2 regions of the Arthrobacter sp. 01T414 genome follow, and region 2 is predicted to be linked to the other one. Evidence: predicted binding sites of a transcription regulator. Region 2 holds the regulator's gene; the other holds the start of a gene.
What was found. Region 2 encodes LexA, which represses DNA repair genes until DNA is damaged. Its sites were predicted from a motif close to TCGAACANNTGTTCGA; they were not measured.

Region 1: AC1DK9_RS07465 (LexA family protein) is a predicted target of LexA. The motif match lies at 8,129-8,144, and genes of this name have one in related genera.

The regions. Positions count from the first base shown of each region.
Region 1 covers NZ_JBFTQK010000002.1:430,725-441,174, forward strand. Annotated here, with positions in the region: gene AC1DK9_RS07415 (XdhC family protein) at 1-311, shown strand, start outside; gene AC1DK9_RS07420 (nucleotidyltransferase family protein) at 295-924, shown strand; gene AC1DK9_RS07425 (AAA family ATPase) at 921-1,844, shown strand; gene AC1DK9_RS07430 (vWA domain-containing protein) at 1,837-3,195, shown strand; gene AC1DK9_RS07435 (SRPBCC family protein) at 3,195-3,977, shown strand; gene AC1DK9_RS07440 (XdhC family protein) at 3,987-5,132, shown strand; gene AC1DK9_RS07445 (NAD(P)H-dependent oxidoreductase) at 5,151-5,696, opposite strand; gene AC1DK9_RS07450 (L-threonylcarbamoyladenylate synthase) at 5,881-6,501, shown strand; gene AC1DK9_RS07455 (hypothetical protein) at 6,574-7,251, shown strand; gene AC1DK9_RS07460 (hypothetical protein) at 7,292-8,002, shown strand; gene AC1DK9_RS07465 (LexA family protein) at 8,158-8,589, shown strand; gene AC1DK9_RS07470 (Y-family DNA polymerase) at 8,608-9,897, shown strand; gene AC1DK9_RS07475 (AfsR/SARP family transcriptional regulator) at 9,912-10,450, opposite strand, start outside.
Region 2 covers NZ_JBFTQK010000006.1:248,096-258,545, reverse strand. Annotated here, with positions in the region: gene dapF (diaminopimelate epimerase) at 1-127, shown strand, start outside; gene AC1DK9_RS14695 (class I SAM-dependent methyltransferase) at 108-722, opposite strand; gene hflX (GTPase HflX) at 1,322-2,905, shown strand; gene AC1DK9_RS14685 (ATP-dependent DNA helicase) at 2,898-5,003, shown strand; gene lexA (transcriptional repressor LexA) at 5,150-5,899, opposite strand; gene AC1DK9_RS14675 (LysM peptidoglycan-binding domain-containing protein) at 6,308-6,700, shown strand; gene AC1DK9_RS14670 (histidinol-phosphate transaminase) at 6,801-7,919, shown strand; gene hisB (imidazoleglycerol-phosphate dehydratase HisB) at 7,987-8,607, shown strand; gene hisH (imidazole glycerol phosphate synthase subunit HisH) at 8,604-9,386, shown strand; gene AC1DK9_RS14655 (hypothetical protein) at 9,387-9,545, shown strand; gene priA (bifunctional 1-(5-phosphoribosyl)-5-((5-phosphoribosylamino)methylideneamino)imidazole-4-carboxamide isomerase/phosphoribosylanthranilate isomerase PriA) at 9,588-10,334, shown strand; gene AC1DK9_RS14645 (SseB family protein) at 10,345-10,450, shown strand, end outside.

The sequences.
Region 1 (10,450 bases), on a different contig from region 2:
CGGGCCTGCAGCTGGGCGCCCGCACCCCCGGGGAAATCGCCGTGTCCATCCTCGCCCAGCTGGTGCAGGAACGGGCCGCGGCCCGTGCGCAGGCACAGAACGCTGCACAGAACAGCGCGCAAGCCGGCGGGGTTCCTGCGCCGTCGACGCCGCAGCCGGAAACCGCGGTGGACCCGGTGTGCGGCATGTCGGTCCCGGCGGTCGAATCGTCACTGCAGCTCGAGCACAACGGCGTCACCGTCTACTTCTGCTCGCCCGGCTGCCGCGCGGCCTTCCGCAAGGATCCGGAGCGCTATGCCCTCAGCACCTGATTCGACCCTCCCGGCAGGCACCGCGGCCGTCATCCTGGCGGCCGGCGGGTCGGCGCGCCTGGGCCGGCCCAAGCAGCTGCTGCCCTACGGCGACGGCGTGCTGCTGGACGCCGCGCTCGCGACGGCCCGGCGCTGCGGGTTCGCGCAGACTGTGCTGGCGCTCGGCGGATCCGCCGAGGAAGTCCTCGGTGCGGTGGACACCACGGGCTGCGAGGTGGCGCTCAACCCGGACTACGGCCAGGGATGTTCGTCCTCGATCGCCGCCGCTATGGGAGTGCTGCGGCCGGACACCGAGGCGGTGGTCCTGCTGCTGGGCGACCAGCCCGGCGTCCGGGCGGAGAGCGTGGCGCCGCTGCTGCGGGCGCTGGGCCGGTCCGACGGCCCGTTGGCCGCCGTGTGCCGCTACGACGACGGCGTGGGCCATCCCCTCGCGTTCAGCCGGCGGCTGCTGCCGGAGCTGGCCTCGTTGCACGGGGACAAGGCCGTGTGGAAGCTGCTGGAGCAGCGGGCGGACGACGTCGTCGAGGTTCCCACGCCGGGCCTCATCCCCCTCGACGTCGACACCGAAGAGGACTACCGGCGGGTGCTGGCCGAGCTGCAGGGGGCCGGATGAACACGGCAGCCCGGCACGGCGCGGAGGACGAGGTGCAGCGGAGGATCCCCGACGTCGCCTCGCTGATGGCGGCCCTGGACCAGCACGACTACCTGGCTGACACCGGGCTGGCCACCGCGCTGTTCCTGGCGGTGCGGCTGCCGCAGCCCATCCTGCTCGAGGGCGAGGCCGGCGTGGGCAAGACGGAGGCAGCCAAGACGCTGGCGCTGCTGCTGGACACCCCGCTGTACCGGCTGCAGTGCTACGAGGGTATCGACGCGGGAGAAGCGCTTTACGAGTGGAACCACCAGCGCCAGCTGCTGGGGATCCGGCTGGCCGAGGCGCGCGATGCCGAGGTCGGCGAGGCTGAACTGTTCGGTCCTCAATACCTCCTGCGCCGGCCGCTGCTGCAGGCCATCGAACACCCGGGGCCGCGTCCGGCCGTGCTGCTGCTGGACGAGATTGACCGCGCCGACGCCGAGTTCGAGGCGTTCACCTTTGAGTTGCTGGCAGAGGCCTCGGTCACTATCCCCGAGCTGGGCACCATCCGCGCCACGCATCCGCCCATCGTCGTGCTGACCTCCAACCGCACCCGTGACCTGCACGACGCGCTGACCCGCCGCTGCCTGTACCACTGGATCGATTACCCGGGCCCGGCCCGGATTGCCGAGATTGTGCGCCGCCGGGTGCCCGCCAGCAGCGGCCCGCTGGCGTTGCAGGCCGCAGCGGTGATCACTCGGCTGCGCAGCCTGGACCTGGCGAAGCCGCCTGGCATCTCCGAGGCCATCGACTGGGTGTCCGCGCTCGCGGTGCTGGGCATCGAGCGGATCGACGCCGCGACGGCCGAACGGACCCTGGGTTCGATCGTGAAGAACCGCGACGACTTGGAACTGGTGGGCTCCCGCGGCGCGGCCTGGCTGGTGGACGGCACCGATGACTGACCCGACGCCAAAATTCCCGCAGGCGGCCACGGCTGAGACGCTAACTGCCGGGCCGCCGACTGCCGGGCCGCCGACTGCCGGGCCGCCGTTCGTCGAGGCTGCTTCCCTGGCCGCGTCCTTCATCACGGCCCTGCGCGGCGCGGGAGTCACGTGCTCGCCGGACCGGGCGGCCAGGCTGGCGGTGGCGCTGCGGCTTGTCCCGCCGACGTATCTGGAGCGGCTGTACTGGACCCTGCGGGTGGTGCTGGTCTCCAGCCGTGAGCAGTTACCGGTGTTCGACGCCGTGTTTGACGCCGTTTTCCGGGGCGGCTTCGACCCCGCCGCCGCGCTGGAGCGCCACGCCGGCCAACCCGTCCCTGTCCCGGCGGCGCCGCCGGCGGACGGCGCCCGGCCCAAGGCCGCCGCCGGCACCGGACGCGAGACCGAGCACCGCTACACAGCCGGGCGGCAGCACCCCGCCGTGGCTTCGGTCCAGGACGACGCCGGAGACCGGCGCGGACCCGAGCGCGAGGCGGTGCTGGCGATGGCCTCCACCGAAGAGCACCTGCACGCGATGAACTTTGCCGAGCTCACCGACGCGGAAGCCGCCGAGATCCGCCGCCTGGCCGGCCGGATCCTGCTTTCGACGCCCGTGCGCTTGAGCCGGCGTACACGCAAGTCGGTGCACAGTAGCGCGCGCCTGGACATCCGGGCCACCGTGCGGGCGGCCCGGCGCTCCGGCTATGACTCCCCCAGGCTCCTTTACGCCCGGCGCCGCCAACTCAGGCGCAAGCTGGTGCTGCTGTGCGATGTCTCCGCGTCGATGGAAGCCTATTCCCGGATCTTCCTCGCGCTGCTGCAGGGAGCAGTCACGACCGCTGGGGCCGAGGCCTTCGTCTTCTCCACCAGGCTGACACGCCTGACCCGGCAACTGGCCCAGCGCGATCCCGACCTGGCACTTGCCCGCGCAGCCGCCACCGCGCCGGACTGGGCCAGCGGCACCAGGATCGCCGCGTGCCTCCGGGACTTCGTCGACGAACACGGCCGCCGCGGCCTAGCGCGCGGAGCCGTGGTGGTGGTTTTCTCCGACGGCTGGGCGCAGGAGGATCCGGAGCAGATCGCGGCCCAGATGGCGAGATTGCGCAGGCTCGCGCACCGGGTGGTCTGGGTGAACCCGCGGAAGGCGGCGCCGCACTACCAGCCGCTGGCCGGCGGCATTGCCGCCGCACTGCCCTACTGCGACGCGTTCGTCAGCGGGCACAGTTATGTGGCACTGGCGGAGCTGGCTGCGGCCATCCGCGGCGACGGCCCGGCCGGTCCGGAAGGACATGCAGTGGGAAGACAAGGGATCGAAAGTCAAGGGAGCAGCTAATGCAGATCGACAGCAGTTTCTCGGTGGTCGCACCGATCGGCAAGGTCTGGGACACGCTGATGGATTTCGAACGGGTGGCCGGCTGCCTTCCGGGTGCCCAGATCCTGAACAAGCTCTCCGACGACGCCTACCAGGTGGGCATGACGGTGAAGCTGGGCCCGGTGAACATGCAGTACAAGGGGCTGCTGAACGTCCGGGAGCGGAACGCCACCGAGCACCGGGCCGTTCTGGGCGGGAAGGCGCAGGAGACCCGCGGCCAGGGCACAGCGGAAGCCAAGGTCACGCTGGCCCTGGCGGAGGAGGGAACCACGACCCGCGGAACCGTCAGTGCCGACCTGGCGCTTTCCGGCAAGGCAGCCGCCATGGGCAAGAGCGTGATCGGCAGCGTTACCGAACAAATGATGGGACTCTTCGCCAGCAACCTGCAGGCCATGCTTGCCGAGCCGGGGGCAGCCGCGGCCCAGGGCCCGGCCGAGGCCCCTGCCGAGGCCCCTGCCGAGCCCGCACCTCCGGCGGCCACCCCACCGGCAATGACCCCACCCGCTGCCCCTGTGCCAGCTGCCGCAGCCCAACCGCCCGCAGCCCCCATACCGCCAGTGACGCCAGCGACGCCAGCGCCGTCGGGCAGTCTCGACGCCTTCAGCCTGGCGAAGGGCATTGCCGCCGACCAGCTCTCCAGCCCCGGCAAGGTCGCGGGCCTGCTCGCCGCAGTGGCGTGCCTGGCGTACTGGGCGGGCCGGCGCTCGGCCTTCCGGATGCTCCGGCTCTGCGGAAGGCTCTAGGAGAAGCCCATGCGGGACGTGCTGGGGGCCATCTTGCCGGACTGGCGGCTGGGCAGGACTGCGGGCCTGGCCACGGTGGTGAACACGTTCAAGTCCGCCCCGCGGCTTCCGGGCGCGTCGATGCTGGTCACCGCCGGCGGCGAGGCCGTCGGGTCGGTGTCGGGCGGCTGCGTGGAGGGCGCGGTGTATGAGCTGGCCACCCAGGTCAAGGACGACGGCGTCCCGGTGCTGGTGCGGTACGGAATCAGCGACGACGACGCCTTCGCCGTCGGCCTCACTTGCGGCGGCATCATCGACATCTTCGTGGAGCCGGTCTCCCAACAGCGCTTCGCCGAGCTCGACGGCGTGCGGCAGGACATCGGCGACGAAAAGCGGGTGGGCGTCGCCACGGTGATCGAACACCCGGACAGCAACTGGCTCGGACGGCACCTGGTGGTGCGGCCGGACGGCTTCGAGGGCAACCTGGGCTCCGAACGCGCCAACCTCGCCGTCGGCGACGACTGTCAGGGCTACTTGGCCGCGGGCCGGACCGGCATCCTGAACTACGGCCCGGACGGGGAACGGCTCGACAGTGGAATGCGCATCTTTTTCACCAGCTACGCCCCGCCGCCGCGGATGCTCGTCTTCGGGGCCATCGACTTCGCCTCCGCGCTGGCAAGGCTGGGAACCTTCCTGGGCTACCGGGTGACGGTGTGCGACGCACGCCCCGTCTTCGCCACCCCGGCCCGGTTTCCCGAGGCCGCCGAGGTGATCAACGAGTGGCCGCACCGCTATCTTGCCCGGCAGCAGGAGCAGGGACTGGTGGACGAACGGACCGTCATCTGCGTGCTCACCCACGACCCGAAATTCGATATTCCGCTGCTGGAGGTGGCCCTGCGCGGCAGCCCGGTGGCCTTCATCGGGGCGATGGGCTCGCGGCGCACCCATGAGGACAGGATCCGGCGGCTGCGCGAGGCGGGACTGGGCGGGACCGAGCTGGCCCGGCTGCACAGCCCGGTCGGCTTGGACCTTGGCGCGCGCACCCCGGAAGAGACAGCGGTGTCCATCGCCGCGGAAATCATCGCCAAGCAGTGGAGTGGCAGCGGCGAGCCGCTACACCGGCTGGACGAGCGGATCCACCACGACGAGCAAAACCACGATCAGCAGCACGCCTAGCGGCTTCCCGGCCTTCGGTCAGCGTGCGGCGGCAGGAACGGCCGAGAGCAGCTCCCGGAAGCGTGCGGCGTGTGCCGCCAATTCGTCCGGCGTCACCCGTGGGGCCGAATGCCGGACCAGGGGTTCTGCCATTTCCAGCCCGCAGAGGTGCGCGGTGGCCTCCAGCGGACGCAGCAGCTCGGCCATGGTGAAGCGGTTGTGCCCCGCCGGCGTGTAGGAGGATTCGGGGCCGCCGGTTGAGATGACCAGTTGCAGCCGCTTGCCGTGCAGGGCGGTTCCGCCGGCGCCGTAGGCGAAACCATAGCTGAGGACCTGGTCCATCCACTCTTTCAGCACACCGGGCACGGAGTACCAGTGCCAAGGGAACAGCAGGACGATGGTGTCATGCTCGAGCAGGAGCTCCTGCTCCCTGGCGGCGTCCACGCGCCGGTCCGGGTAGGCGGAGGCGAGGTCCCGGACGGTCACGCCGTCGAGGTCCCTGACGGCGGCGGCAAGCCGCGCGGTGATCCGGGATGCTGCCAGGTCGGGGTGGGCAACGACGACGAGGGTGCGGTGTGTGGTCATGGGAGCTTTGTGCTTCTTTCAGGATTCCTGGCCGGGCGCAGCGGCGCGCCGGGCTGCCCTAGACAGGATTGTCTATGTCGGGAACGAAGCTACCAGACAGAATTGTCTGTACACAAATGGCGGGCGCCACTGCTGGTCGGGCATGTGGCGCCGCGGGGCCCGGCCGCGGGCGTAAGCTCGTGCCATGGCGAGATATTTCGATGTGCACCCCGACAACCCGCAGCCGCGAGCCATTACGCAGGTGGTGGAGATGATCAAGTCCGGCGGCCTGATCGCCTACCCGACCGACTCCTGCTACGCCCTCGGCGCGCAGCTCGGCAACCGGGACGCGCTGGACAGGATCCGGGCCATCCGGCACCTGGATGACAAGCACCACTTCACGCTGGTCTGCAAGGACTTCGCCCAGCTCGGCCAGTTCGTCCAGATCGACAATGACGTGTTCCGCAGCATCAAGGCAGTGACGCCGGGCAGCTACACTTTCATCCTGCCGGCCACAAAGGAAGTGCCGAAGCGGCTGCTGCACCCGAAGAAGAAAACGGTGGGCGTACGCATCCCGGACAACAAGGTCGTCCAGGCCTTGCTGGCCGAACTCGGCGAACCGCTGCTTTCCAGCACGCTGCTGCTTCCGGACGAAGAAGAGCCGCTGACCCAGGGCTGGGAAATCAAGGAACGGCTGGACCACGTGGTGGACGCCGTCATCGACTCCGGCGACTGCGGGGCAGAGCCGACCACGGTCATCGATTTCTCCAGCGGCGTTGCCGAGGTCACCCGCCACGGCATGGGAGACCCGTCCCGCTTCGAATAGCGCTGCGGATAGCCGTCGGGCTGGCCGGGCGGGTCCTTGCAGCGACACCCCCGGCCCCCTATTGTTCGGATCATGACCGCGCCCGGGGGAAACGCACGTTATCGAAAACGCACGACGCCGACACTGTTGTCTATCGCATGCCTCGCCTTTGGGGCGGTGACGATTGGGGCGGTGACGGCGGGCTGCGGCTCGGCTCCGCCCGCGGAGCCGGCTGGCACGCCAACCCTGACCAAGCCGCCGGCAGCCTCGGCAGCGGCCGTGACGGGCGCCGGGCTGTCGCCAGGTCAGACCCTTGCGCCCGCCCCGCCGGTTCCGCCCGCCCCCGCCGGCCGCGGCGCGGATCAGTGCCTGCAGCAGGCCGGGGACGCCGCAGCCAACGGACCCCTTCGGTGCGAATACTTCACTTCCGGCTCCCTGATGCCCGCATCCGTGCCCGCAGGTCCTGGCCTGAGCTCCGGTGACTATGCCGTCAGGTTTGGCAGCGTGGGCGGCCATCCGTTGATGACGGTGCGGATCCGCTGCGCGTCCTACGCGGTCGGAGTGAGTGTTGCCGGCGGCACCATCACACCGGATCCGGGCACGTTCGAAAGCTTCGTCGGCGCGTGCCCATTCCCCTGGGACGGGGAACAACAGCGGATGAAGCAGTACCTTCAGGCGCCGCTTCAGTTTGCCCGCCGGGACAGTGGCATCGTGCTGCACAACCAGGAGTGGGGAGTTACCCTATTCCGAACCCCCTACGGGGCCGCCTAATTGACTCCGGCATTTACATTTCCAGGTTCATAATCGAGGCATGAGACTGACTGGAGTTCTCCCCGAGGACGCACCGGACCCTCGTGTTCAGCAGGCTGAACAGCTGAGACTCATGCCCGTCCCCGTGATGGGCCTCATGCCCCAGCCGTCGCTGGAAGACACGGACACTGTTTCTCTGGCCTACAGCCAGGACGATCGTGGATACAGCGAAATGACGGCGGGCGTCACCTACACAGTCTGGCGGAACCCGGCAGACCGCTCGGATCCGATAAACCTCGCGGACCTCGACGAGCGCACGCGGAAGGCGATCGAGAATGTTCCGCCATGGCCGCGACCCGCGTGGCTGGTCGCGCAGGTGGAGCGAATGCGGTACCCGCAGTTGTGGGACGCCGTGCGAACCAGCTGGCACCGTGATTCCTCCGAGCGCTCTTCGGTCCGCAGGCTGCTGGTCGACCACGTCAACCACATCCTCATGAATCAGTACCGGCCGGAGCCCGGATTGAACGGCAGTCCGTGGGATCGGGCCGCACCCGCAGTGGGCGACCGGATGGTCAATGGCCGGGTACGTGTCCTCGTCAACGGGGTGGAAATACCCGGCGTCGAAGTCGACACGGGCCCGTTCGTATACGGCATCGGCGCCGAACTGCCAGGCGCAGGCGTCGTGACCGCCGCGCTTCCGCGCTCCGAACTCAACCACATCCAGATCCAGTTCAGCACCAGGAGCCGACCGACCGGATGGAGTCAGAAATGATGCGCAGAAACTCATTCGCGCTGGCTGCGGGACCGCCGTTAAGTGGTTGCGCGCGGCGAAATGGGTATCCGCACTCCTGAATGGCACTGCCCGGTCAAATGTCGGCCCCCGGGGCTACACTTTAACTCGAACATATATTCGAAAAAAGGTGTGTTGTGGGCGTAATCGTTGGGCCTCGCGTGATAGACGCTGGCACTTCCCTCCTCTCGGTGCTGATCTCGCCGGTTCCGGTCGCCGCCGGCTATCCGTCGCCGGCGCAGGATTACTTCGACGGACGGATCGACCTCAACGAGCACCTGATCAAGGACATCACCAGCACCTACGTCGTCAGGGTGTCCGGGGACTCCATGGAGGGCGCCGGCATCAGCGACGGCGACGAGCTGATCGTCAACCGTGCCCTGGAGCCCCGCGACGGATGCGTCGTCGTCGCCGTCCTCGACGGCGAACTCACCGTCAAGCGCCTGCGCGTCACCGCAGCCGGCGTGGTCCTGCAGGCGGACAACCCGCGCTACCCCGACATCAGGGTTCCGGCCCTCTCCGACCTGGTCATCTGGGGCGTCGCCACCCGGTGCCTGCACCATGTCTGAGCCCCCGGTATGAGCCCCATGCCCGAGACCCGGCCCGGCGGCAGCATCGCCCTCGTGGATGTGAACTGCTTCTACGCCAGCGCCGAACGCGCGTTCGACCCCTCCTTGGAAGGCCGGCCGGTGGTGGTGCTATCCAACAACGACGGCTGCGCCGTCACCCGATCCCCCGAGGCGAAGGCGCTCGGCATCCCGCTTGGCGAACCGTGGTTCAAGCTCGCCCCACGCGCCAAGGAGTGGGGGCTCGTGGCCAGGTCGAGCAACTACGAGCTCTACGGCGACGTCAGCGCCCGGGTGATGGAACTCCTGGGCCGGTATTCGGCGTGGCTGGAGGTCTACAGCATTGACGAGGCCTTCCTGGGCGTGCGCGGCGACCCGGAAGAACTGCTGCGGCTGGGGCAGGCAATGAAGACGGCGGTTCGCCGGAATGTCGGCGTCCCGGTCTGCGTCGGCATCGCCGGGACCAAGACCCTGGCGAAACTGGCCAACAAGTGGGCCAAACACAACCCCGCCTTCGACGGCGTCTGTCACTGGGATTCGGTACCCGCCAACCTGCAGGAGCAGCTCATGGCCGGCCTGTCCGTCATCGAACTCTGGGGCGTCTCGACACGACTGACCAAACGGCTGAACGCGCTGGGGATCCATAGCGTGCTCGACCTGGCCCGGGCGGACCCGGTCCGGATCAGGGACCGCTTCTCGGTGGTGCTGATGCGCACCGTTCTGGAATTGCAGGGCACGCCCTGCATTCCGCTTGAGGAGGAGCGCGTCGGCCGGGACCAGCTCATCTTCAGCCGCTCCTTCGCCACCCCGATCAGCACCGCGGCCGGAATGCGCCAGGTCCTGGGCATCTACGCGCAACAGGCCAGCGCCAGGCTCGCACGGCACGGCCTGCAAGCCAAGGTCTTGACCGCGTTCGCCGCAACGTCCTACTACAACCCCCGAGACAGTTCACACCCCTCGGTGTCTGCAGCGCTCCCGATGCCGACCGCTGATCCGGTCCTGCTGGCCAGGGCGGCCTACGCCCTGCTCCCCCGGGTCGTCGACGGCGTCAAGTACGCGAAGGCCGGCATCATGGTCACCGACCTGCGCCCGACAGCCAGCCAGGCGCCGCTGGCCGTGTTTGAGAACCCGCATGAAGAACACGGCATCGGGCCGCTGCTGGAGGAGGTCAGCCGCAAATACGGCCGGGGCTCCATCGGCCTGGGTCACGCGGGGATCCGCGGCGGCCCCGACTGGACGATGAAACGCGACATGCTGTCCCCGCGCTACACGACCCACTGGGACGAACTTCCCGTGGTGAGGGCCGCCTGAGCACGGCCTGAAGCTCAGCCCGTGGTCCGGGCCGTTTGCAGGAAGGAGTCCAGGATCCTCCCGGCGTTCTCGCGGAGCCGGTCATCAACCGCGGGACCCTGGGGGCCGGCCGCGTGCAGCCTGTCCCAGAGCAAGAGAAGGGCCCCCAGCACTTCGGAGAGGCCCGTATCCGCCTCGGCGCGCCTCCGCAGCAGCCGGAGGTGAGCCGCTTGGAGGGCCGGCCCCGGCGGGCAGGCAAGGTCGCGGTCGAAAAGGCGGCGGCACCGGTCATAGGCGGACAACCCCTGCACCGGCAGGCCGGCAAGTTCGTACGCCGTCACCAGGCCGGTCCACGCCCGCTCGTTAAGCGGTTCCAGACGGATGGCTGACTGGGCCCAGCGGATCGCCTCGTCGTGGCGTCCCAGGAAGGCCGCGGCCTCGGCGGCGGAGATCATGGCTGCCACGCGCTCGGCCGCGTGGCGGGCGCGGGCCGCATCTGCCCAGTCGGCGTCGAGCTCGAAGCCGAGGAGCGGATCGGCCGAGAGCTCCAGGGCCTCAACCAGGAACAAATAGG
Region 2 (10,450 bases):
GGACACCTGGAACGTCATGGTTCCCGGCGGCGTCGTCGGCGTGAAGTTCTTCCTCGCCGCGGACGGCCACGAGCACGTGGAGCTCAGCGGCCCCGCCGTGATTGTCGCTAGTGGGACGCTTTCCTGACGCGCAGGATGCGGAAGGACTTTGACGTGCTCTCGCGCGTGACCGTGAAGCTGCTGTCCAGCTCCGCCGCGAGCCAGCGCTGAAGCGAATCCGAACCAAGGTTCTTTTGCACCACCAGCCAGGCCGAGCCGCCCGGGGCAAGCCGCGGCAGCCAGAGCAGCAGCAGGGCGTGGAGTTCGTCCTTGCCAATCCTGATCGGCGGGTTGGACCAGATCGTGTCGAAACGCAATTCCGGGTCGACGTCCCCGGGTGCGCTGGCGGTGACATTCTGCAGCCCCAACAGGGCCGCATTCTCATTCGTCAACGCCAGGCAGCGCTCGTTCACGTCCACCGCGTAGACCCGGGCATGGGGCGCCTTCAGGGCCATGGTCAGCGCGATCGGCCCCCAGCCGCAACCGATGTCCAGCAGGTTCCCCTGCGGTGACGGTGCCGGGACGTCCGCAAGCAGGACGGCGGTTCCCTTGTCGATGCCGTCCGGGCTGAAGATTCCGGAGGAAGTCTGCAGTTGCCGCTGCTCGCCGGCAAGCTCCACGGTCAGTGGCTTGCGGGTGAACGGCCCGGCGGGCTGGGCGCTGAAATAGTGTGCAGACTCCATAACTGGCCAGATTAGTTGGCGGTCCGGCGGTATGGGAAACCGGCCGTGGCGCGCCGAGCCACGCCGAGGGCGCCGATGGGCGACCACACCGCCGCCACACCGCGATGCCGCGCCGGGGGCGCTGACAGGTCTGCTAACCTTAAATGCATGATCTTGAACTTCAAGTAGCCGGCGCGGGCCTTCGAATGCCCGTCCCCGCAGCGACGCAGGTAGTTACCTTCCGCTCAGTGCGCCCCCTCTGTGATGCAGTGCATCACCTGCCGGCGCTCGACCCGCTTGAAGTCAATCCGCAGAGGCCCAACAGTCCCGGGCTTGGCTAAGTGCTCAACGCCAGCAGGTGCAAGCGCTGAACGGACCGTAACTCCCCGCCAAACGGCGCCATCCAGCGCCATTTCCGTCCCTTAGCCATCGCTTCGCTCCCTTGTTCAGCGCATCTCCTAAAAGCGCTTCGCCAAGGGGACCCGTCCCGCCAGCGGCACCGCAGCCGCCAGGCATCCCAGGAGGCCCGGATGACCCAAAGTCGTCAGCCCAGCGCGAATACCGCGCCGCGAAACACCGAACAGCACTATCCTGAAGTTGCAGACCCTTCAAAGGAGACCATGACCAGTCAGCCCAACACCGGACCCGATTCAGCCGCCCAGGACATGAGTCCTGCGGAAATCCAAGCTGTCATCGACCGGATCCTCTCCAAAGACGCCCCTGCGACCAAGACCGGACGCAACGCCGACGCCGGACACCCCGGCGAGTCGAAGGCGGTGTTCGGCAAGGCCCAGGCGATTTCGCGGCTGGACGAGGAACACAGCAGCTACGACGGCGACCAGCAGGATCTGGAGGAGCGCCACGCGCTGCGTAGGACCGCCGGCTTGTCGACGGAACTCGAAGACGTCACCGAGGTCGAATACCGGCAGCTGCGCCTTGAACGCGTCGTGCTTGCCGGGCTTTGGACCGAAGGCACCCTGGCCGACGCCGAGAACTCCCTGCGGGAGTTGGCAGCCCTCGCCGAAACTGCCGGGTCAGAGGTCCTCGACGGACTCGTGCAGCGCCGGGCCAAGCCAGACCCGGGAACGTTCCTGGGCTCTGGCAAGGCCCAGGAGCTCAAGGACATCGTGATGTCCACCGGCGCCGACACGGTGGTGGTCGACGCCGAGCTCGCCCCGTCGCAGCGGCGCGGCCTCGAAGACATCGTCAAGGTCAAGGTCATCGACCGGACGGCCCTGATTCTGGACATCTTCGCGCAGCACGCCAAGAGCCGCGAGGGCAAGGCCCAGGTGGAACTGGCGCAGCTCGAATACCTGCTCCCGCGCCTGCGCGGCTGGGGTGAGTCGATGTCCCGTCAGGCCGGTGGCCAGGTGGGCGGTGCCGGAGCCGGCATGGGTTCGCGCGGCCCCGGTGAAACCAAGATCGAGCTGGACCGGCGCCGGATCCGTACCCGGATGGCCAAGCTGCGGCGCGAAATTTCCGCGATGAAGCCGGCCCGGGAAACCAAGCGGGCCAACCGCCGTCGTAATGCCGTGCCGTCGGTGGCGATCGCCGGCTACACCAACGCCGGCAAGTCCTCGCTCCTGAACCGCCTGACCGACGCCGGCGTCCTGGTGGAGAACGCCCTGTTCGCCACGCTGGACCCGACGGTCCGTAAGGCCGAAACCTCGGACGGCCTGGGTTACACCCTCGCCGACACCGTGGGCTTTGTCCGCTCGCTGCCGACCCAGCTCGTGGAGGCCTTCCGCTCCACCCTGGAGGAGGTCGCCGACTCGGACCTGATCCTGCACGTGGTCGACGTCTCGCACTCCGACCCGGAGGGCCAGATCGCGGCCGTGCGCACGGTGTTCAGCGAAGTCGACGCCCGCAAGGTGCCGGAGATCATCGTCCTGAACAAGGCCGACGCCGCCGACCCGTTCGTGGTCGAACGGCTCAAGCAGCGCGAACCGCGCCACGTGGTGGTCTCTGCGCGCACCGGGGAAGGCATCCCGGAGCTGCTCAAGGCCATCAGCGAGGGCATCCCGCGGCCAAGCGTGAAGCTGGAGCTGATGATCCCGTACAACCGCGGGGACCTGCTTAGCAAGCTGCACGAGGCCGATGCGGAGATCATCAGCCTGGACCACGAGGAGACCGGCACCCGTGCCGTGGTGATGGTGCGCGAGGGACTCGCGGCCGAGCTGGATTCCTTCGTCAGCAATGACTGAACCAGCGGTGGCCGAAGAAGCCGCGCCGTCCAAGGGGAAGCCGCTTGGAAGCAGCCCGTCCGGCGAGCAGTTCGTAGTTGAACTGCTCGACCGGGCGGTCGCCGGCATGGGCGGCCAGAGCCGGGACGGCCAGCACGAAATGGCCCGCCAAGTGGCTCGCGCCATCGAAACGGGCGACCATTTGCTGGTCCAGGCCGGCACCGGCACGGGCAAGTCCTTGGCGTACCTGATTCCGTTGATCGCCCACTCGCTCGTCAGCGACAAGCCCACTCTGGTCTCCACCGCCACACTGGCGCTCCAGACCCAGATTGTCGGCCGGGACTTGCCGCGGCTGCTCAAAACCATCACTCCGGCCCTTGAACGACCGGTGAAGGTCGCACTGGTCAAGGGCCGCTCCAACTATGTCTGCCTGCATAAGCTCGAAGGCGGCTTCCCCTCCGAAGAACCGTCCGAAGGCCAGTTGTTCTCCCTCGGTGAGGACACTTCGGTGCCGCACTTCGCCGCCGCGATGGGAGGTCCGTCTTCGCAGCTTGGCAAGGAAATCGTCAGGCTCCGCGAATGGGCCGAAAACACCCAGACCGGGGACCGGGACGAGCTGATGCCGGGCGTTACCGACCGCGCTTGGCGGCAGGTCTCCGTCACCTCGATGGAGTGCCTCGGCGCGCAGAAGTGCCCGCTCGCCGCCGAATGCTTCAGTGAGCTCGCCCGCCAGAATGCTGCCGACGCCGATGTGGTGGTCACCAACCACGCCATGCTTGCGGTCAGCGCGTTCGAGGGCCTTGCCGTGTTGCCCGAGTACGACGTCGTGGTGGTGGACGAGGCCCACGAACTGCAGGACCGGGTCACCGGTGCCGTCTCCGGCCAGCTCTCGGTGGCCATGGTGCACGCCGCCGCCTCCGGTGCCCGCAAACACACCGGGATCACCGTGGATGCGCTCAACAATGCCGCCGCCAACCTTGAACTTGCCATTGAGGGCGTCCCCAGCGGCCTGATGCCGAACGGGCTGAACAGCGAACAGCTCGACTGTGTGGACCAACTGCGCGACGCCTGCCGCGCCGCGCTCTCCGATTCCAAGGGTGACAGCGCCAACACGGCCGACGGCGGCCGCCAGCTCGCGCGGTCGCGGCTGATGGTGATCCTGGAACTGTGCGAACGGCTCCTGGCCGCCAAAGAGAACCGCGAAGTGGTCTGGTTCTCCCGCAACAGCAGCTTCGACCCGCAACAGGGCTACTCGCAGCCTGATGACTCGGCGCCTGCCCTGATCAACATCGCCCCGCTCAGCGTGGCCGGCCGGCTCCGCGAGGGCCTGTTCGCCGACCACACGGTGGTGCTGACGTCCGCAACGCTGGCGATCGGTTCGGCCTTCGAGCCCGCGGCCGGGGGACTCGGCCTCGTGGGCCCCGGGGCCCCGAGCTGGACCGGCGTCGACGTCGGTTCCCCCTTCGAATATCCGAAACAAGGCATCCTCTACGTTGCCAAGCACCTGCCCAAGCCCGGACGCGGGACCTCCCCGGAAGCGCTCGATGAGCTCGAGAAGCTGATCCGCGCCTCCGGCGGCGGGGCGCTCTGCCTCTTCTCTTCCCGGCGGGCCGCCGAGGAGGCTGCCGAGGCGATGCGTCCCCGGCTGGGGCTCAGCATTCTCTGCCAGGGCGAATCGACCATGACCGCGCTCGTGAAGCAGTTCGCGGACGAGCCGGACACCTGCCTGTTTGGCACCATGTCGCTCTGGCAAGGCGTCGACGTGCCCGGGAACTCCTGCCGCCTCGTCGTGATCGACAGGATCCCGTTCCCGCGGCCCGACGATCCGCTGATGACTGCCCGCTCCCGCGCCGTGGCTCAGTCCGGCGGCAACGGCTTCATGAGCGTCTCGGCGACCCACGCGGCGATCCGCCTCGCCCAGGGCGCGGGCAGGCTGATCCGTTCGACGTCGGACAAGGGCGTTGTGGCCGTTCTGGACTCCAGGCTGTCCACCGAACGGTACGGCGCCTTCCTCCGGGCCGCGCTGCCGCCCTTCTGGCCCACTACCGACCCCTCGGTAGCCCTGGCCGCCCTCGACCGACTGGCCAAGGAAAGCCCCGCCAAGCAGTCCGCCAAGTAGGCGCCCGCATGCGGCCCGCAAGTAGCCCGCGCCAAGAGCCGTCCTGCACGCGTGAACGCGAGAGGCCCCGTCCGTAAATGGGACGGGGCCTCTTCGATGCAGGCTGGCGATTGGCCGGCGATTGGCCCGGGGTTGCCGGGGGAGGGCTACAGGGAGCGCAGCACCGATACGACCTTGCCCATAATGACGGCATGGTCGCCCAGAATCGGCTCGTACTGGGTGTTCTGTGGCAGTAGCCAGGTGTGGCCGTCGCGCTGGCGGAAGGTCTTCACCGTGGCCTCGTCATCGAGCAGCGCCGCCACGATGTCACCGTTGACGGCGTCGTTCTGGCGCCGGACGACCACCCAGTCGCCGTCGCAGATGGCGGCGTCGATCATCGAGTCACCCGCAACCTTGAGCATGAACAGTTCGCCGTGGCCCACCAGCTGGCGCGGCAGGGGCATCACGTCCTCCACCACCTGGTCGGCCAGGATCGGACCGCCGGCAGCGATCCGGCCCACGAAGGGCACCATCGCGGTGTCCGTAGCGCTGGCGAGTTCCGAGACGGCAAGGCCGCCGACAGCCCGCAGGCCGCTGGATTTTTCCACGCCTGAAATCTTCGTCGCGCCCTCGTCCAGCGTCAGCGGCATAAGAACTTCCATGGCGCGCGGCCGCTTGGGGTCCCGCCGCAGGTAGCCGAGCTTTTCCAGCTGCGAGAGCTGATGGGTGACGCTGGAAAGGCTGGCGAGCCCCACGGTGTCGCCGATCTCGCGCATCGAGGGCGGGTAGCCGTTGTCCGTCACGGAACGCTGGATGGTCTCCAGGATCTTCTTCTGCCGGACGGTAAGGCTCTTCGGCGCCCGGCCGGTCTGGGTGCCCCGCTGGGTGGCCCTCCCGCCGGCGGCTTGTGCTGCCATGTTCGCCATGCCTTTCATTTCGCCCGGCCGCTGAGGCTGCCGGGACCCTCCGAGCTGAAAATGTCAGACCCCGTTGATCAACTGCTATTCACCAGCACAAGTGGTTGTCCTGTGATTCAAAAATAGGCCAGCCATCAGGGTTTTTCAAACATTTGTTCTAGCGAGTCTCGACAAGGTTCGTTCATAGGTGCTAAAAATGAACAGGCAAGGTTCGAATATGTGTTCGAACACGAGGGTTCGAAGTCCGATGGGGTTTTCGGCTCAGTGTTCGAAGATTCATGCTTCGCGGTTTGGGTTCGAAGGTAAGGCCGGTTGGCGGCAGGTACGTGGAGTACGCCGAGCGGCACATGTATTTCCAGCAACACAGGTATTTCCAGCGACACAGATAAGTCCAGGAGGGCTCAGCTCATGTCAGCAGTAAGCGCTATTTCCGGTTCGTTCGATTCCGTTCCTGCGAAGGCGGCCCCGGCCGCTGCAGCCGGCAAGCAGGCTCCGTTGCGCCTGACCCGCCGCGGCCGATTTGTCTTCTTTGGGCTGCCGCTGCTGCTGTTGGCCGTACTCGTCCTCTCCCTGTCCGGCTTCATGAACTCCCCGGCGAAGGCCGCGGACTCGAACGCGGAGCTCTCGCTCACGCCGACCGTCACCGTCACCGTCCAGCCGGGCGAGTCGCTTTGGGCTATCGCCGGCGCCGTGGCGCCGGAGCGCGATCCCCGTGACGTGGTGGCCGACATCGTTCAGCTCAACAACCTCGGCGCTGCCCGCGTCCTCCCCGGCCAACAGCTGTACGTACCTTCAAAGTAGGCCGTCTGCAGGGGACTGGCGTGTCATGCCGCCGGACCGCCGGCCGACTTTTGGCAGTCACGGTTTCGGGGCCGGGCCGGGTCTCACTTAAACTGGGCAAGTGACTGACCAGCTAGAGCGCCTCAACCGACTGCCCCTCCGGACCAACCTGCGGGGACTGCGCCCCTACGGTGCTCCCCAGCTTGATGTCCCCATCCTGCTGAATGTCAACGAGAACACCCACGGGGTCCCGGCGGACGTCCGCGCCGCCATCGCCGAAGCCGTGACCGAGGCCGCTGCAGGACTGAACCGGTACCCGGACCGCGAGTTCACGGAGCTGCGCGAAGCACTCGCCGAGTATCTCGGCCACGGACTGGATGCGGCGAACATTTGGGCCGCCAACGGCTCGAACGAAGTCCTGCAGCAAATCCTCCAGGCCTTCGGCGGCCCGGGGCGCACCGCCCTCGGCTTCCCTCCCACCTACTCGATGTACCCGCTGCTCGCCGCCGGCACGGACACGGAATACATCGTCGGAGTTCGCGCCGACGACTACGGTTTGAGTGCCGAATCGGCCGCCCGCCAGGTCCGGGAGCTCAAACCCAATGTGGTCTTCCTTTGCTCGCCGAACAACCCCACCGGCACCGGGCTGGGCCTCGACGTCGTCGAGGCGGTCTATGAGGCCGGAGAAGCAAGCCAGACCATCGTCATCGTGGACGAGGCGTACCACGAGTTCGCGCACGACGGCACGCCCAGCGCGCTGACCCTGCTTCCCGGTCGTGAGCGGCTGATCGTCTCGCGCACCATGAGCAAGGCCTTCGCCCTGGCCGGCGCCCGGCTTGGCTACATGGCGGCGGCCCCCGAGGTCACTGACGCCCTGCGCCTGGTCCGCCTTCCGTATCACCTGTCAGCCATTACCCAGGCGACGGCGCTGGCCGCCCTGCGCCACCGCGTTGCCCTGATGGCCGATGTTGAAGACATCAAACGGCAGCGCGACCGGATTGTGACGGAGCTGACCCGAATGGGCCTCAAACCCGCCGCCTCCGATTCGAACTATGTCTTCTTCGGCGGGATCGAGAACCCGCACGAGACCTGGCAGGGGCTACTGGACGCCGGTGTGCTCATCCGCGACGTCGGCATTCCCGGCCACCTGCGCGTGACGGCCGGCACTGAGACGGAAACCACAGCGTTTCTGGAGGCCCTGGAACGGATCCTGACCGGCCACGAAGTGCAGTCCGCCTAGACTTAAGCCAGGACCTACGCACACCGCCCTGTTTGCCGGGCGCCCGCCTCATCCAAAGGACACCAACATGAGCAACACCGGATCAGCCGCTGCCCGGACCGCACGCCTGGAGCGGACCACCAGCGAATCTTCCGTCCTGGTCGAGATCGACCTGGACGGCACCGGCGTCTCGGACATCAGCACCTCTGTGCCGTTCTACGACCACATGCTCACGGCACTGAGCAAGCACTCGCTGATTGATATTACGGTCAAAGCCACCGGCGACACCCACATCGACGTCCACCACACCGTGGAAGACGTCGCCATTACCTTCGGCGAGGTGCTGCGCACGGCGCTCGGCAACAAAGCCGGCATCCGCCGCTTCGGCGAGGCCACGGTCCCGCTGGACGAAGCGCTCGCGCACGCCGTCGTGGACGTCTCCGGCCGGCCCTACCTCGTGCACGCCGGCGAACCCGCCGGCCAGGAGTACCACCTCATTGGCGGACACTTCACCGGATCCCTGACCCGGCACGTCTTCGAGGCCATCACCCTGCACGCCGGAATCTGCCTGCACATGAACGTCACCGCCGGCCGGGACCCCCACCACATCGTGGAGGCCCAGTTCAAGGCCTTCGCCCGTGCCCTCCGGGCCGCCGTGGAGCCGGACCCGCGCGTCGAGGGCATTCCGTCCACCAAGGGCGCACTGTGACCGGCAAGGTGCTCCGGGACGGCGCCATCATCAACCCCGATGCCGCCAAGAAGCCGGCCTCGCCGGAGGGCAAACCCACCGTCACCGTCCTCGACTACGGTTCCGGCAACGTCCGCTCCGCAGTCCGCGCCCTCGAACGCGCCGGAGCCGAGGTCATCCTCAGCTCCAAGCCCGAGGACGTGCTCAACGCCGACGGGCTCGTTGTCCCCGGTGTTGGTGCTTTCGAAACCGTCATGAACGAACTGAAGGCCGTTGACGCTGTGCGCATGATCGGCCGCCGCGTCGCCGGCGGCCGGCCCGTGCTCGCGATCTGCGTCGGGCTGCAGGTGTTGTTCGAAGCCGGCGTCGAACACGGCACCGTCGCCGAGGGCATGGGGGAGTGGCCGGGCAAGGTCGAACTCCTGCCCGCCGAAGTCGTGCCGCACATGGGCTGGAACACGGTCACCGTGCCGGAGGGCTCCCGGCTCTTCGCCGGCGTTGAAAACGAGCGCTTCTACTTCGTCCACTCCTACGGCGTGCAGCACTGGGACTTCGACGTGATCCAGCCACGGATGGCGGCCCCGCTCGTCACCTGGTCCGAGCACGGCGCCCCATTCATCGCCGCCGTGGAAAACGGGCCGCTGTGCGCCACCCAGTTCCACCCGGAAAAATCCGGCGACGCCGGCGCGCGCCTGCTGCGCAACTGGGTGGACAGCCTGCGCGGCGGGAATAAGCCGGGCGCCGAAGCCGGCAACGAATCCGGCGCCGTCCAGGCCGGCATGCCGGAACAGACCGCCTAGATGTGGTCCATAGTCCTGATGGGCCTAGCCGGTCTGCTGGTCGGCGGCGCCCTGTCCTTCCGGCAGCAGAAAAGCCCGCTCTGGGTTCAGATCGTCTTCTATATCCTGGCCGGGATGTCGCTGCTGGCCGCCTGGCTCCTGACCCTGCCGGCTAACTGACCCCTGCCGTGCAACCCACTCCAACACCGTGAGGACCCTACGATGACCACCGAATCCGCACTGCCGGTACTCGAACTGCTCCCCGCCGTCGACGTCGTCAACGGCCAGGCCGTGCGCCTGGTCCAGGGCGAGGCCGGCAGCGAAACCAGCTACGGGACGCCGCTGGAGGCCGCGCTCAACTGGCAGGAACAGGGCGCCGAATGGGTCCACCTCGTGGACCTCGACGCGGCGTTCGGCCGGGGCTCCAACGCCGAGCTGCTTCGCGAGGTCGTCGGCCGGTTGGACGTCAAGGTTGAGCTCTCCGGCGGCCTGCGCGACGACGAATCCCTCGAGAAGGCCCTGGACCTTGGCGTCGCCCGGGTCAACCTGGGCACCGCAGCGCTGGAGAACCCCGAGTGGACGGAACGGGTGATCGAGCGCTTCGGCGACAAGATCGCCGTCGGCCTCGACGTGCGCGGCACCACCCTCGCCGGCCGCGGCTGGACCAAGGAAGGCGGCGACCTCTGGGAGGTCCTCGGCCGCCTCGAAGAAGCCGGCTGCGCCCGCTACGTCGTCACCGACGTCACCAAGGACGGCACCCTGCAGGGCCCCAATGTCGAGCTGCTGCGCCAGATGGTCGAAAAGACCGGCAAGCCCGTCGTGGCCTCCGGCGGCATCTCCAGCCTCGAGGACCTCAAAGTCCTGCGCTCCCTCGTCCCCCTCGGCGTCGAGGGCGCCATCGTCGGCAAGGCCCTGTACAACGGCAACTTCACCTTGCCCGAAGCGCTCGACGTCGCCGGCCGCCGCTAGGCACCCGGCCATGGAACACAGCTCCCAGCCCGCCGGGCGCCAGTTGCCCGGCCATATCGCTGCCGCCCTCGCCGGCGCCGGCGGGGCGACGGACTCGGCCGGGCAACCCTGGGCCG